2 regions of the Pseudosulfitobacter sp. DSM 107133 genome follow, and region 2 is predicted to be linked to the other one. Evidence: riboswitches for the same ligand, from Rfam matches in the RefSeq annotation. Region 2 holds a riboswitch; the other holds the start of a gene.

Region 1 (7,630 bases), on a different replicon from region 2:
CAACATCATTTTGATGATCTCTGACGGCAACGGCGTTGGTACAAACTACGCATCGCGTCTGTTTGCAGGCCAGCAAGAGGGCGGCTTTGGTGATGAGTATGTTCAACCCCAGGAGGCCTTTCCAAACCTCGCTCTGGTCAAGACCTACAACGTTAATGCCCAGACGCCGGACAGCGCTGGAACAGGCACGGCCATGATGGCCGGGATCAAGACCAAGGCTGGCATCATCGGTGTGAATGAAAACGTGAACCGCGGCGACTGTTCGACGCTGCCGGGCAATACGGTTGCCTCCATGAACGAACTTATGAGTGAGATGGGAAAAGAAACCGGCATTGTCTCCACAGCGCGCATCACACATGCAACGCCGGCCTCGGCCTATGCAAAGACAGTGGACCGCAATTTCGAGGCGTCAGTGCCTGAAGGTTGCGACACCCAGACTGACATTGCGACGCAGCTGATCGAGGCCATGCGTTCCGGGATGATCGACGTCGCTATGGGCGGCGGCATGCGCAACTTTCATGGTGACGAAGGCGGGCGCCGCGAAGACGGGGTCAATCTGATGGACGTAGCCCAAAGCGAACTAGGCGCTCATTTGGCGACCGATCAGGCGTCTTTCGAAAACACCCCTTTGGATGGGACCCCGATCCTCGGGCTGTTTGAAAGCAGCCACATGATGTACGAAGCTGACCGCGAAGACGAACCCAGCCTGGCCGACATGACCGGTGCGGCCATCCAGGCGCTTCAGGCAAAATCGGGGGACAATGGCTACTTTCTTCAGGTCGAAGCGGGTCGCGTGGACCATGCCAACCACGGCGGTAACCTTGCACGCGCGGTACGTGACCAAAAGGCGTTCTCCGACGCCGTCGCGATCGCTGATGAACTGACGGACGATGCCGACACCCTGATCATCGTGACGGCTGATCATGAACATGCGCTGGCCTTCAATGGTTATTGCGGGCGTGGGTCGGACATCCTTGGCCTGTGCATGGGCATCGACGGCGAAGGCGTGGCGCATACCGGGGAGCCCGAATTGGGAGCCGACAATAAGCCGTTCACCGTCGCAGGCTACCTGAACGGTGCGGGATCGGTTCTGACGGAACAAGCGGATGGTTCTTTCTTTGGTACGCGACCGGTGCTCACCGAAGAGGCCGCGACAGACCTGGACTATTTGCAGCAGGCGGTGGTTCCCAAGTCCTCCGAAACCCATTCGGGTGAGGATGTCGCCGCCTATGCCAAAGGCCCGTGGGCACACCTTGTCGATGGCACAATTGAACAGAACATGATTTTTCACATCATGAACTATGCCGCGACGGCCGAATAATCTGATTTGGTCTGATCACGACATCCCCAAGAGTTCCGCTCTTGGGGATGTTTTGCTTTTTCGGATGGAGACCAGGGAGATCCGTCCTGGGCTTAGTTTTTCTCGGAAAGTTGAAGAGATGAGTTGATGTAACTAGCTGTTTGATGGAGTAGTTTTGTGTTATCTCGCATCATACTTGGGCAAAATTTGGTTGCCACAGCGACTACACACCAACTGCATTCTACAAACCATCTTGACTCGGGCAGGCCGAGGATATCAGGTGCTCGGACTTGGTCCCAAAGCCGATTTGCGGCGGCGGGGTAAATGGGAACGCGGTAGGGACATCAAGTCCTGTCCTGATCCGAGACTGCCCACGCAACTGTGAGCGTTAGCTGCATTCCGAATACCACTGGAGAGATCCGGGAAGGTGAAATTGCAGCGATGAAGCGCGAGTCAGGAAACCTGCCAAGTACACTGTAACGCCTCTATGGAGGCATCTTGCACGATGGGTGCAGAAGGAACGAAATTATGCATATCGAACCTGGCGTCGTGGACGGCGCAAAAATTGTACTGGGGACTGCGACCGGTGTTGCTTCGGTTGGGATCGTCGCCAAGCTCGCTGTTGATCACGTGAAGCAGAACGGCAACATCTTAGCTTTGGCCGGACGCTCCGCTGCGGCAAGCGCGATGGTGCTAGGATTCTTTGAATTTCTGCCGCATCCACCTGTTGGCGTGTCAGAAGTACATTTGATACTTGGAACCACACTTTTCCTGATCCTCGGCACAGTTCCAACAGCTATTGGTCTGATCTTTGGTCTTGTAGCGCAAAGCTTCCTGTTTTCACCTTCCGACATTCCGCAATTGGGAATGAACCTGACCACGCTTATTCTGCCAGTTTTGGCAATGACCGCATTGGCACGAAGGATTATCCCGGCCGACACGCCGTACACCGAGGTTTCCTACACTCAAGCAGCAAAGCTATCTGCGGTGTTCCAAGGTGGCATTGTGGCGTGGGTGGCCTTCTGGGTTTTCTACGGACAGGGCTTTACCGCGGAGACCTTGGCAAACGCGGGAGCATTCGCGTCGGTCTACATCATCGTTGTTTTGCTTGAACCCATCATTGACCTTGGTGCTCTGGCTTTGGCAAAGACATTCCGGAGGTTCGAGAAAACAGGCCTTCCGCACGCCCGGCTCTATCAACCCGCCTAAGGTAAAAGCAGCCATGTACGACCGACCATTGTCGTTTTACACACCGTTTTGGATTGCGAGCAATTGGCGCGACTATGCGCCGATTGCATCGTGGTCGGTCAGACACTCTGAGTGATCGCGCAAGACCTCGAGAACCTTACAATCCGCGGTATTGCCTCCACTGCATTCGTGGATCATGCGCTTCAGTTCGGTCTGCAGCGCTTTCAAGCGATCCATCCGCAATTCGACCTGTTTGAGTTGTCGACGAGCGATGGAGTCGGCCTCGTGGCAAGATCGATCCGGATTGTCGCTAAGATCAAGTAGCTCGCGGATCGCCTCCAGCGGAAATCCCAACTGGCGCGCGTGTCGAATAAATGACAAGCGGTCGACTTCGGCGTCACCGTAACGCCGTTGCCCCCCTTCTGTGCGACCCGGTTCGGGCATCAACCCGATCTGTTCGTAATACCGGATGGTCTGAACTTTTGTTCCGGTCTTCTTTCCCAAACTTCCAATTGTAAGCATGTGACCTCCATATCTATAGTGTTGGTAGCTATAGCTATTGGCATGCACAAGCCACTGGTCTGTTCACGGGTCCGTGACAAACCGCCTCTGTGCCAAGAAACAGCTTGAACCTCTAGCAGCTAGAACATTTAGAATTCACGAAAAATGGGCGGAATCGGGCGCAAAACGACCAATGAGATTATCTGCGTTACAAAAAGTGCTTTGGGGACTCGCTGCGATCGCGATCGTGGGGTTCGTCTGGCTGCAAGTTTCTACCAGAGTCGAACAGCGCGCTTATGAGCCCGCGTTCCGGGCGGATTTCGAACTGACCGATCATAATGGGATGGTCCAAACAGACGAATATCTCGCAGGGCGCTGGATGCTCGTTTTCTTTGGCTTTGCGAATTGCCCCGACGTGTGCCCCACAACTCTGGCGGAGGTAGCCGCTGTGATGGACGGGCTCGGCTCCGATGCGACACAAGTCCAGCCGCTTTTTATCTCGATTGATCCAGAACGCGACACGCCGCAAGCGCTTGCTGAGTTTATCCCATATTTTGACGCAAACATCATCGGACTGACAGGCACCGCTGATCAAATTGAGAGAACGTCCAAGACATTTCGCATCTACTACGAAAAGATTGAGGAAGCCGCTTCGCCCGACGGATACACGATGGGGCATTCGTCTCAGCTGTTTCTCTTTGATCCGCAAGGCGGATATGTCGGTGCCTGGACATATGGCACGCCGGCAGAGGAGATCCTTGCCGATCTGAAGGCGCGGATGTCGATATGAGCCGGGTGATGTCAAAAGAGACGGCTTTGACCGCCGCGTGGATCGTCGCTTTGGGGAGTTCCTTGGCCGTGCTCTATATCGGTGAGGTTCTGGGGCAGGCTCCGTGCAATCTGTGCTGGTTTCAGCGTGCGTTTATGTTCCCTCTGGCCGTCCTTCTGGGCCTTGGTCTGTGGTTCGAGGATCATCGGGTCGGTCGCTACGGCGTTGCGCTTGCCCTCGGTGGCGCTGCCATCGCGCTTTGGCATCTTGGTCTCTATACTGGAGTTCTGCCCGAGCCGATCCAACCCTGCACGGCGACTGGCCCGTCCTGCACCGGCGACAATCAGCTGTTTCTTGGAATCCCTATCCCGCTGTTGGCGCTGATTGCCTTTGCGTTTATCGGGTTCTTGTCATTTTTCTCTCTGAAGGAGCCGCGCGCGTGAAAAACAAATCTCTAGTTCTATCGGTCTTACTTGTCGGCCTTGCAGTCTTTGCCGCCGCCGTTTGGTATCAGTCCCGCCCCGCCCCGGTCGCTCAGGTCGAACCGGTCCAGCCCGAGGTCGCAGAAGCATTGATGCGTCCCTACTCCCCCATCATGGGACCGAAAGACGCGCCCGTGACAATCGTAGAGTTCTTCGACCCTGCGTGCGAAGCCTGTCGGGCATTCTACCCAGTGATCAAGGAGATCATGGCGGAGCACGGCGATCAGGTTCGCGTCGTTCTGCGATACACGCCATTTCATGGCGCCGCTTCCGAAGAAGCGATCAGGGTGATGGAAGCCGCGCGCATGCAGGACGTATATATTCCGGTCAAAGAAGCGATCCTCGAATTTCAGCCACGATGGGCATCCCACGGTGAACCAGCGCCCGGATTGATCCTTGGCATTGCAGAGCAGGCCGGTCTGAACGTAGAAGTCGCAAAAAACCAGATGAAAGCGCCCCAGACGCTCGCAATCCTTAATCAGGATCGTGCGGATGTGGAGACAATGGGCGTGCGTCAGACACCAACGTTCTATGTGAATGGCAAACCGCTTGACCCGTTCGGAGCCGACGAGCTGCGCGCCTTGGTTGCGGCCGAAGTCGCGGCGGCCGGGTCGTGATCAGAAGACTGATTTTAGGAGCAAACCTTTGAAATCAACCGTTGCAGCCATCGCACTTGCATTCAGTGTGTTTGTCGGATTACCGACCACCTCTTTCGCTGGCTCTGAGGATATTGTCGTTGAAGACGCATGGGCCCGCGCGTCCATCGGCATCAACCGTCCAGGTGCGGCCTACATGACACTGCGCAATACGGGGACCGATCCAGTGACACTGGTGGAGCTGGAAACGCCGCTCGCCATGATGCCTGACATTCATGAGACCAAGACCGACGCAAATGGCGTCAGTTCCATGGGCCCAGTCGGTGAAATCACCATCCCAGCGGGCGAAAGTGTCGCGCTTGAGCCAGGTGGCATGCATGCCATGCTGATGCGATTGCAAACCAAGATGGTGGAAGGCGAGACCTTTCCGCTGAGACTGAACTTTGCCGATGGCGGGACGCTGACCGTTGATGTTCCTATTCTTGGTATTGCGGCGCGTGGGCCTGAGGGGTGATGAGCCGACGCAACCTCTTCACCTATGGTGCCGCAGTCACCGTCGCGCTTGCGCTCGCGCTGTTCATCGGCTGGTGGCGTGTGGACGGTCCCGGCGCGCCTGAACCGGTGGCTCAGCGACCTTTGCCGCTTACCCAGATGGAATTCCAGATGACTGATCAAGGCGGTGAAACTGTCGGACCTGCGTCGCTTCTGGGCAATCCATCCATGGTGTTTTTTGGCTTTACATACTGCCCCGATGTTTGCCCCACCACATTGTCGGATATCTCTGGCTGGCTTGACGATCTTGGGGAAGCCGTCGCGGAGATGAATGTCGTGTTCATCACGGTCGATCCGGAGCGCGACACCGTGGACGCCATGGCAGAGTATGTCAGCTATTTTCACCCAGCGATCCAAGGCTGGAGTGGGACGCTGGAAGAGACAGCACGCGCTGCTGAAGGTTTCCGTGCGAGCTATGAGAAGGTCGCGACAGACGGCGACTATACGATGAACCACACGGCGAGCGTTTTTCTCTTCGATGCTGAGGGACAGTTTGCGAGCATCATCGATTACCATGAACCGCGAGAATTCGCAGCGCCGAAGATCCGCCGTGTTCTCGCAAGAGCAGAAGAAGAAACGTCATGAAATTGAGATACCTTGCCGTCGGCGTCGCAGCGGCAGGCGTTGCTGTCGCGTTGATAATGGGGCTCCCGACCAATTGGAAAATGGCACCTGTCCCGGAAGCGCTTGTTGCGGTGTCTGATTGGCAGCCCGCGCCGTTGCAGAGCCCGGCAATGCGAACTCAACCGCTGATGCCCTTCGAGCTAACGGTTGTTAGATCGGACACAGTCGCTTGGGCACCAGAACCGCCATCGCGTCCAGTCCTTGATGTGGCTTTGCCAGAGACCAAACCTCCAATGGAGATGTGGTCGGGCAGTTTGTCCTCAGGTGAAACCCTGGACGCCTTGCTATCCAAAGCAGGCCTCTCTGCACCCGATCGCGCCGAGGTGGCGCTGGCGCTGGCCGCGGAATATGACCTGCGCAAGCTCAAACCGGGATATGGGATTGAGGTTGAAACGTCGCTTTCGGGGTCGCTCAGACGGGTGGTATTGTCCGTCGACGCAGGCGTGCAAATCGAAGCCGTGTTTGCAGATGAGATTGCCATACGGAAGATCGTGCCTGAGCCCGACCTGGTTCTGCGTGCGGCGGACACGACGGTGGGAACCTCGATCTTTGCAACCCTTGCATCGGCAGATATTCCGGCGCAATTTGCCGTAGACTTGGCTGAGATGTTGGGCGGGACTGTCGATTTCCGACGTGATCTGAAAGGCGGCGAGCGGCTACAGTTGATGTGGCGCGAGGACACGCTCGGCGACCAGGTTATCAGACAGCCTCGCCTGTCTTTCGCCGCGCTGGCCATAGATGAAACCCTCTATGAAATCGTGTGGCCTGACGACAAATCCGGAAACGCGACGATTTTTGTTGATGGGGAATTGCTACGGGTGTTTGCACAACCCGTGAAGGGCGCGCGGCTGAGTTCGGTATACGGCAATCGCAGGCACCCGGTTTTTGGGGATGTGCGCATGCACACCGGGGTTGATTTTGCGGCGCCCCAAGGGACGCCAGTCTACGCAACGGCACCGGGCCGCATCTCGTTTATTGGGCGGCGCGGCGGCTATGGGCGCGTGGTCGAGATCGCGCATGGTTCCGACACCATGACCCGCTATGCGCATTTGAGTTCTACGCCTGAAGGTCTCTCCATCGGGGACCGGGTTGCCGCAGGCGACATGATCGGCCGCGTTGGCGCCACAGGCACGGCGACCGGTCCAAACCTGCATTATGAAGTGCGCGTAGATGGCCGTCCGACAGATCCGATGTCAGAAGAACGGCTTGCCGAAGTGGCAAGCGCAGAAGGAACCAATTCAGACATTGTGTCGCGCCTTGAAGACAGCCGAGCGCAGTTTTCAGGATTGCTGGACACCGACGTCGCCACCGCGACATCAGAAAGGCTCTAGAACATGAGACAACTATCGCTCGCAATTGCCTTCTTCCTCGGGCTCGCCACCCAGGCGCTCGCTGAAACCACGCCGATTGAGGTTAATAAGACAAATGGCTGCGGTTGCTGCCTTGCGTGGATGGAGCACCTCGAAGAATACGGTTTTGCACCCACCGACGAAGATATGTTCGCCGGGCTTCTCGTCCGCTTCAAACTCGACAATGGCGTTCCGCAACGTATGGTGTCCTGTCACACGGGTCTCATCGATGGGTACGTGATCGAGGGCCATGTGCCCGCAGATGATAT
Region 2 (7,630 bases):
CGCCGCCGCCGACACGCCGATCAGCCCCGGCTCGGCCAGCGGGTTGCGCAGATAGCCCTGCATCGCCGCCCCCGACACGCCCAGCGACGCGCCGATCATCACCGCCAGCAGCGCGCGCGGCAGACGGATTTGCTGCATCACCACGCTCATCGGGCTGCCGTCGGTGGCAAACAGGCTGGCGAAGGAATGCCATGGCGACACGGGCGTGGTGCCGGTCAGCAGCGAAATCACGAACAGCGCCACACACAGGGCGATTAGCAAGACAGTCAGCTTCATTTGCGTGCCTCGACCTGTTGGCGCAGATCCACCATTTTGCGCACCGCGTTCAGCACGGTTGGTGTGCCGCAGACCCAGTCACGGTCGGTCAGCTCGCCCGCCAGATAGGTGCCTTTCAACGAGGCCAGCGCCGGATGGTCCAGATTGTCTTCGGCGCGCGCGGCGCCGGGATAGTTGCGGCCCTGAATGATGACATCGGGGGCCAACAGCACCAGTTGTTCCAGCGGCAGCACGCCGACCGCGCCAAGCCCGACCTCTTCGGCAACATTGTCGAAACCGGCGGCATACAACACGTCACCCGCCAGCGAATGACGCCCCGAGGAATAGTTGTTCACATAGGTCAGCGCCGCGCGGGGGCGCAGGGCAGGGGCGGCGGACAGGGCCGCAAGCTCGGCGTTGAATTTATCTATCAATGCCGTCGCTTGTGCTTCGCGCCCCAGTGCGGCGCCCATCTGCGCCAGACGATCGGGCACATCCGACAGGGCGCGGGCGGGGGCGAATTGCACCACTTCGATGCCAAGATTGCGCAGCATCGAAATCGTGGCCATCGACGTGAACGTGCCCGCCACCACCAGATCGGGTTTCAGCAAATAGACCTGCTCGGCGCCGGTCCCGTTGGCGGGCAGGGCGCGGGCCTTGTCATAGAGGGCCGAATCCGTGTCCTCATGAGACAGCTGTGTAACCGACACCAATTGGCCGGGAGCTGCCATCAGCAGCGCAAGCTGATCGGTGCACAGGTTGATCGACACCACCCGTTGCGGGGCACCGGCCAGGGCGGTTGCAGCACTGACCAGCAGTGCGGCAACCGATGTTATGAGATCAGAACGACGCACGGACGCCAAAGTAGACGGCGCGGTCCGAGGTGCCATAGCCGTATGAGGTCTGGTATTGCGCGTTGGTCAGGTTTTCGAACCGCACATAGCCTTGGGTGCTGTCGTTGAAGTCATAGGTCATCGAGGCGTTGACCACGGTGTAGTCGGGCATTGCATTGCCGCCGTCATTGGCGCGCCCTGCGACGTGGTTCAGCACCAGTTGGCCTGACAGCTTGTCGGTCAGCTCTGCCTCGACGCCGAGGACAAAGTCATGCTTGGGCACGCGAACCAGTTGGTTGCCGCTTGAATCCTTCCCATCGGTATAGGTGTAGGAGCCGAACAGATCGGTGCCCGCCGACAACGTCATGCGCCCCGACAATTCAATGCCCTTGGTGGTCGAGGTGCCCGGCACCTGATTGTAGCCGCTGGTGGCGAAATCATATTCGATCAGGTTGTCGATTTCTGTGTAAAAGACTGTCGCCTTGACCATCGCGGCGTTGGGGAAATGATGCTCGATACCCAGCTCGGCGCTGCGGCTTTCTTCCTGCTGTAGCGCCGGATTGCCATAGAAGGGATGGAACAGTTCGTACAGCGACGGCGCACGGAAACCGGTGCCGACGGAAGCGCGCACAGTAGTATCCGCGGTGATCCGCCAGTTGCCGGCCAGACGGCCCGTGGTAAACCCGCCAAAGGTCGAGTGGTCGTCGTGACGCAGCGCAAAGCTGAGGTCAACATTCTCAGAGGCGGCGTACTGCGCCTCGCCAAAGACCGACGCGATTTCATAGGTGCCGCTGATGGCATCGACCGCAAATTCCTCTTGCGAATAGCTGGCGCCAAAGGCCAGATCGACCGCGCCGGCCTGTGTCACAGCTTTGTAGGATGCTTCGGTGCGCTGACCGTGGAAATCACGGTTAAAGCCGATTGGGTATTCGCGTTTGGTGTCGGTATAGGTCAGCGAAATCGTGTGATCGACCGCAGCGCCTTCAATTTCGGCATAGACCCGTGTGCCCAGTCGTTTGGTCAGTTCCTGATCTGCGGTATCAGCCAGAACATAGGCAGGCGCGGGAAATCCGTCCTGGTCTGTTTCGCTGTCGATATAGTTCAATGCAAAACCCAGCGTGACCAGATCAGTGGCATCATAAGACCCCGTCAGGATCAGCGTTGTGCCTTTGAATCCATCGGCTTCGGGGTTGACGCGGTCGTTTTCCTCAAAAGCGGAAAACCCCTTGGTGCGCGCATGGCTCAGCGTCAGGGCCAGTTCGCCCCGCTCGGCCTTGGTGGTGACGCCAAAGGTGGCGGCATAGGTGTCAAAGCTGCCTGCCTCGACGCTATAGCTCAGATGGGTGCCCATTTCGGTGGCGCGTAGGGTGGTGATGTTGACCACGCCACCAATCGCTTCCGATCCGTAGATCGCCGATTGCGAGCCTTTCAACACTTCGATGCGCCCGACGCCAGCAGTGGTCAGCGCGCCAAAATTGTATTGGGTCTGGACGCTGGAAGGGTCGGTCACGTCGATGCCGTCGATATAGACCGGCACATATTTGCCGGACAGTCCGCGCACGCGCAGCACGGACGATGTGCCCAGACCGCCATTGCCCGAAAGCGAAACGCCCGGCAGCGTGTCCAGCGTTTCGGATACGCGCACGCTGCTGCTTTTTTCGATCTCATCCTGTTCGACCACCTCGACCACAGTGCCGGTGCGCTTGGTCTCAACAGGTGTCTGGCTGGCCGATACCGTGATCGTGCCCAGGTCAAAGGCATCGTCCTGCGCCAAGGCCACGCGGGGCAGGGTGGCCAGTGCTGCTACAGATGCCGAAGCAAGTAGATGTTTCATAAAATTGTCCCCTTACGGACGGGTCGGTTGGGTCCGACCCTTTGGTCGTCGATATGGGAAAGACAAAACGCCCTCCGCCGGTGAAATGCCACCAAAGCGGTCAGGCCGCCGACACACACGCTCCCCGCGTCCGTATCCGGGTGATCCCTTTGGCAGGTCTCCTGACTTGCGGGTCGATGCGGGGCCGTGCCTTCCCGAGGTTCGATGACCCAGTGGCATATGACGGCCGCGCTCACCGCTAACAGTTGCGGGGGCAGTCACGGATTTGGGGAAATTGCCCCGCACCGCGTTCCCTTAAACGACGAGTCACCCCGTCGAACCAAAGTATGCGTGGCTTATCGCCTGTGCCGTCACCGATCAAGTCGCGAATGCGACCCGCCATTGGGGCCAAGCGTCAAAGTGGTCTTGCAGGCAACAGGGGGGGGCGGTATCGGTTGGGTCTTGCCCGAGCAGCACCGATTGAAGGACGCACCCCATGACCGACACCGCCACCAACCTTGAAAGCTATCGTGTAACCGCCGACGAACTGCGCCAGTTCATCGAACGTATCGAACGTCTGGATGCCGAGAAAAAAGACATCGCCGAGCAGCAAAAAGAGGTGATGGCCGAAGCCAAGGGGCGCGGCTATGACACCAAGGTGATCCGCAAGGTGATCGCGCTGCGCAAACGCGAGCCCGACGACATCGCCGAAGAAGAGGCGGTTCTGGAAATGTACAAAGAAGCGCTTGGCATGAGCTGACGCAGAGGCGGGGCGCGCGCTGGTGCCCCGCCGACTTCGAGGGCGGCTGTTCATCCACCGTTTCCCGCACGGGCCCGATCCCCCCTTTCGCCCTTGTCCCCCATTTGCCTTGCGTGCATCCTGGCTCCGTCTGGTGCCCGCTCGTCGGGAGAATCGGGAATCCGGTGAAACTCCGGGACGTGCCCAACGCTGTAACGGTGATGGCCACGCGCAGATGCCACTGGAGCGATCCGGGAAGGCGCGCGGGCCAGGTGACCCCAAGTCAGAAGACCGGCCAGACAGCACAGCGTGCCCCGCGTGGACGGCAGGGGCGCCGCATAAACGTGTTGTTGGGGATCAAACAATGACGAAATCAACCGCTCTGGCGCAGGCTGCGGCCTTTTCCACTGCCGAACGCGATGCCGTTTACAAGGCCATCTATACCCGCCGCGACGTGCGCGACCAGTTCCTGTCCGATCCGGTGGCCGATGACCTGCTGCGCAGGCTGCTGGACGCGGCCCATCACGCCCCTTCTGTCGGATTCATGCAGCCGTGGAATTTCATCGTGATCCGCGAACAGGACGCCCGCGAACAGGTCTGGCGCGCCTTTCAGCAGGCCAATGACGAGGCCGCCGAAATGTTCGAGGGTGCGCGCCGGTCGACCTACCGGTCCCTCAAGCTGGAGGGCATCCGCAAGGCACCGGTCAACATCTGCGTGACCTGCGACCGCACGCGCGGTGGCGAAGTGGTGCTGGGGCGTACGCATAACCCCAGCATGGACCTCTACAGTACCGTCTGTGCGATCCAGAACCTTTGGCTTGCCGCCCGCGCCGAAGGGATCGGCATGGGCTGGGTCAGCATCTTTCGGGATGCGGACCTGAGGCGTATTCTGGAAATCCCGGACCGGATCGAGATTGTCGGTTATCTGTGTCTCGGCCATGTCGACCAGTTGTATGAAAACCCCGAGCTTGAAGTCAAAGGCTGGAACCGCCGCATGGACCTGGACGCGCTGATCTTTGACGGCAAATGGCAGGGCGATCCCTAGGGGCCAGGCCCTAGGTCACCGACTCATAAGTTCGCAACCAGATCCTGATTGACGCGAGTTGTATGGATGCGAGGAAATTATCATCGCGTTTGTCATATCTTGTTGCTACCGCGCGGAAGTTTTTGAGTTTGTTGAAGAAACGCTCCACTGCGTTGCGTGCTTTGTAACGCTCGCGATCATGCGCGATGACAGGATTGCGTTGCGGCATCGAAGGGATCACGGCTTGCGCCTTCTGTTTGGCGATCAAATCACGGATCGCGTTGCTGTCATAGGCGCGATCCGCCAGCACGCTGCAGCCTTCTTTCAGTCGATCCAGCATCTGCTCTGCCGCGTGTCCATCATAGGCCTGCCCAGCCGTCAGCATGAGCCGGATCGGGCGGCCAAGCGCGTCCACCAAAGCGTGGATTTTCGTTGTCAGCCCGCCCCTTGAGCGACCCAGGCAATCGGATCGCCCCCTTTTTTAGGGCCATTTGCGCCCTGTTGGTGTACCCGGATGGAGGAGCTGTCAATCATTTGCACCTCACCCTCATATGCCTCTGATATTGCTTCAAGAATACGCGCCCAGTGGCCCGCACGCCGCCAGCGGTTGAAGCGGTTCACACAGGTCGTATGCGGCCCGTATCGGGCAGGAATGTCTGCCCAGGGCGCACCAGTCCGCAAGCGCCAGAAGATGCCGTTCAAAACCCGCCGGTCATCCACACGCGGCTTGCCGCGCACCTTCGTCGGCAGCAACGGCTGGATCACCGACCATTCAAAATCTGTCAAATCAAAACGTGCCATTCTCACCTCCACATTTGCCGGAAAGTGAATCACGTTTTCTAAAGTCTGTGAATCCCTTTTATGGGTATGTGACCTAGGGCGCAATCAGGGTCACACCGGGTATGCGCTGGATACGGAAAACATCCTCGTCATAGATTTCCGTCATTTCGTGCACCAGATCGTCGGTCCAGCCGGGCATGTCCAGCTCTTCCTCGATCTCGTCTTCCAGCGCGTATTTGTCGAGAAAGGCCGCAATCACCCGACGTTTTTGCATTTCGGTCATCACGGAATGCGTTTTGAGATAGGCGCGGAACCGCTTCATCCCTTCGGGCGACATGATGTCGCCGAGCAAATCAAAACCGCCGATGATTTTCTCGTTGTGTTCCAGCCCCGCCATCTCGCGGATGATCTCGGCCCAGATCAGTGGCGTATCTTCATTGCACCAGACGGTGATATTCACGTTGGGGGCCGCTTCGCGCACCTCGTTCAGCATGTCCGACCAGCGCACATCGGCGGGATCGGCCACGCCCAGAAAGTCCTCGACACTTTCGCGTGGCGATTCTCCGAAAACCGCAGGCAGGAACGTTGCCGGATTGCGCAGGGCCGTGAACATTTCGATCTGGTCGTGGGGGAACAGCTGGCTCAACTGTACCATGCGCTCGACCGCATTCGGGTAAAGCCGCCCGTTGCGCACACTGGCCAGCGGCGCGCCAAAAATATGCGGATGGCTCAGGATCAGGCGGTCGGCCTCTTCGGCATCCAGAATCGCATCAAGCAACACATCGCGCGCGCCCTCGGCAGGAGCCGTCGTTTTCAGCGCCGCAAAGGTTTCGCGCAACAGTTTGCGGTATCGCGAAGGTCCGGGAACAGCCACACCCCTGCTCGCAAAATCTTCCTTGTTGCGCAGCAGGCATTTCACCAACCGCTCGACTTCGGTGAAATGGGCGCCGGTATGAATGACAATCTGCATGTGTATGTGTTGGGTCCTGTAAGGATCGGCCTATGGTGTTGTTATATCGGTTTTGATCCGCGGGAAAACCATGAAAGACAAAGTGCAGTCTGCCGTGCATTTTGATCTTGCACGTTTCGAACGGGCACAGTAAATGAGCGCCCGAGTGCCCCTATAGCTCAGCTGGTAGAGCAACTGATTTGTAATCAGTAGGTCCGCGGTTCGAGTCCGTGTGGGGGCACCATTTCATCCGTAAAAATCAGTCCTTGGCGTTTCGTCCGAATTCTGGCGTCCGACCGTCCGAGGCAAGCGATGTCGGATCATATCGCTATCATCCCAGCAGCTGGTCTGCGGCATGGGTCACACATGCGGTTGAGGGGCACCTTGGATCTGGAAGTTTTCGCTCAGGTCAGGCACGGCCGTTCGGTCAGACTGTCCTGGAGCTTCAAGCGGCCGACCGGCTGGCCATTCTTGGGGGCCTGCCATCCCTCTCTGGATGGGATCGCGTCAAACATCCGGGTGCCTCCTTAAAGCTTTGGTGCTGGTTGGGTGCCAAGTTTCACTGTGGGGTCCTGCTGGCCTGTCCGGCGCTGTGTGGTGCCCTGTGGTGGCAAGCCGCACAGATGCGCTGCCAGGTAGAGGGTCATATGCGGGTATCGCGGATCCTTACAAACCGTTCAGGCCGCTTTGCGCGAAAGCCACTTGGGCCGCGGATTTGACGCCTGTCACGGCTCAGCCCATGCAGCGGACCGTCGAAGATACAGCCCGCGAAGGTTTACACCAACAATTTGAACAACAGCTGCTGCCGGTTCAAAAATCTGGTTATGAAATTTCCAAAATCTACCTAGGATAGAGTAAATTGATATTGTACGCGTAATCCGTGAGCAGTTTCATGACATCAACCGCCCCAATTGCGCCAATTTTCGATATATAGTTGTCTCAGAAAAAGGCTTGGAGCAGCCAGGAAAAAACCCGACAGCCATAGCGGGAAAACCTTACAAAGCCTTAGTGAAGGACAGTATGTGTTGAGCAAGTACAAGAGTTATCTGGTCTCAAAAGCCTATATTTTGCTGACCGCGCTAGCCCTGGGCAGCGTTGTGGGCATCGGCTATGCCGTGATCAAGCTGGACAGGGACAACCATCTGGCAACCGTGCGCCGAGATCTGGAACAGGATCTTTACACCGCGACGGACCAGATCCAGTTGCGCTTTTTCGAAGCGGTTCTGGTGGCCAAACA

What was found. A riboswitch is a leader RNA that binds a small molecule or an ion and turns the genes downstream of it on or off. The one in region 2 is predicted to bind cobalamin.
Region 1: it holds a riboswitch for cobalamin, as region 2 does, so the genes downstream of both, DSM107133_RS23155 (energy-coupling factor ABC transporter permease) here and bluB (5,6-dimethylbenzimidazole synthase) in region 2, are expected to answer to the same signal.

The regions. Positions count from the first base shown of each region.
Region 1 is NZ_CP085159.1:101,671-109,300, forward strand. It holds gene DSM107133_RS23150 (alkaline phosphatase) at 1-1,321, shown strand, start outside; cobalamin riboswitch at 1,575-1,785, shown strand; gene DSM107133_RS23155 (energy-coupling factor ABC transporter permease) at 1,829-2,509, shown strand; gene DSM107133_RS23160 (helix-turn-helix domain-containing protein) at 2,582-3,010, opposite strand; gene DSM107133_RS23165 (SCO family protein) at 3,183-3,779, shown strand; gene DSM107133_RS23170 (disulfide bond formation protein B) at 3,776-4,201, shown strand; gene DSM107133_RS23175 (thioredoxin domain-containing protein) at 4,198-4,857, shown strand; gene DSM107133_RS23180 (copper chaperone PCu(A)C) at 4,907-5,350, shown strand; gene DSM107133_RS23185 (SCO family protein) at 5,350-5,973, shown strand; gene DSM107133_RS23190 (M23 family metallopeptidase) at 5,970-7,343, shown strand; gene DSM107133_RS23195 (DUF411 domain-containing protein) at 7,347-7,630, shown strand, end outside.
Region 2 is NZ_CP085154.1:2,526,395-2,534,024, reverse strand. It holds gene DSM107133_RS12410 (iron ABC transporter permease) at 1-276, opposite strand, end outside; gene DSM107133_RS12405 (ABC transporter substrate-binding protein) at 273-1,109, opposite strand; gene DSM107133_RS12400 (TonB-dependent receptor) at 1,096-2,922, opposite strand; cobalamin riboswitch at 3,056-3,261, opposite strand; gene DSM107133_RS12395 (DUF2312 domain-containing protein) at 3,398-3,661, shown strand; cobalamin riboswitch at 3,776-3,955, shown strand; gene bluB (5,6-dimethylbenzimidazole synthase) at 4,005-4,685, shown strand; partial or broken gene DSM107133_RS12385 (IS5 family transposase) at 4,696-5,471, opposite strand; gene DSM107133_RS12380 (hypothetical protein) at 5,539-6,414, opposite strand; tRNA gene DSM107133_RS12375 (tRNA-Thr) at 6,562-6,637, shown strand; gene DSM107133_RS12370 (ATP-binding protein) at 7,416-7,630, shown strand, end outside.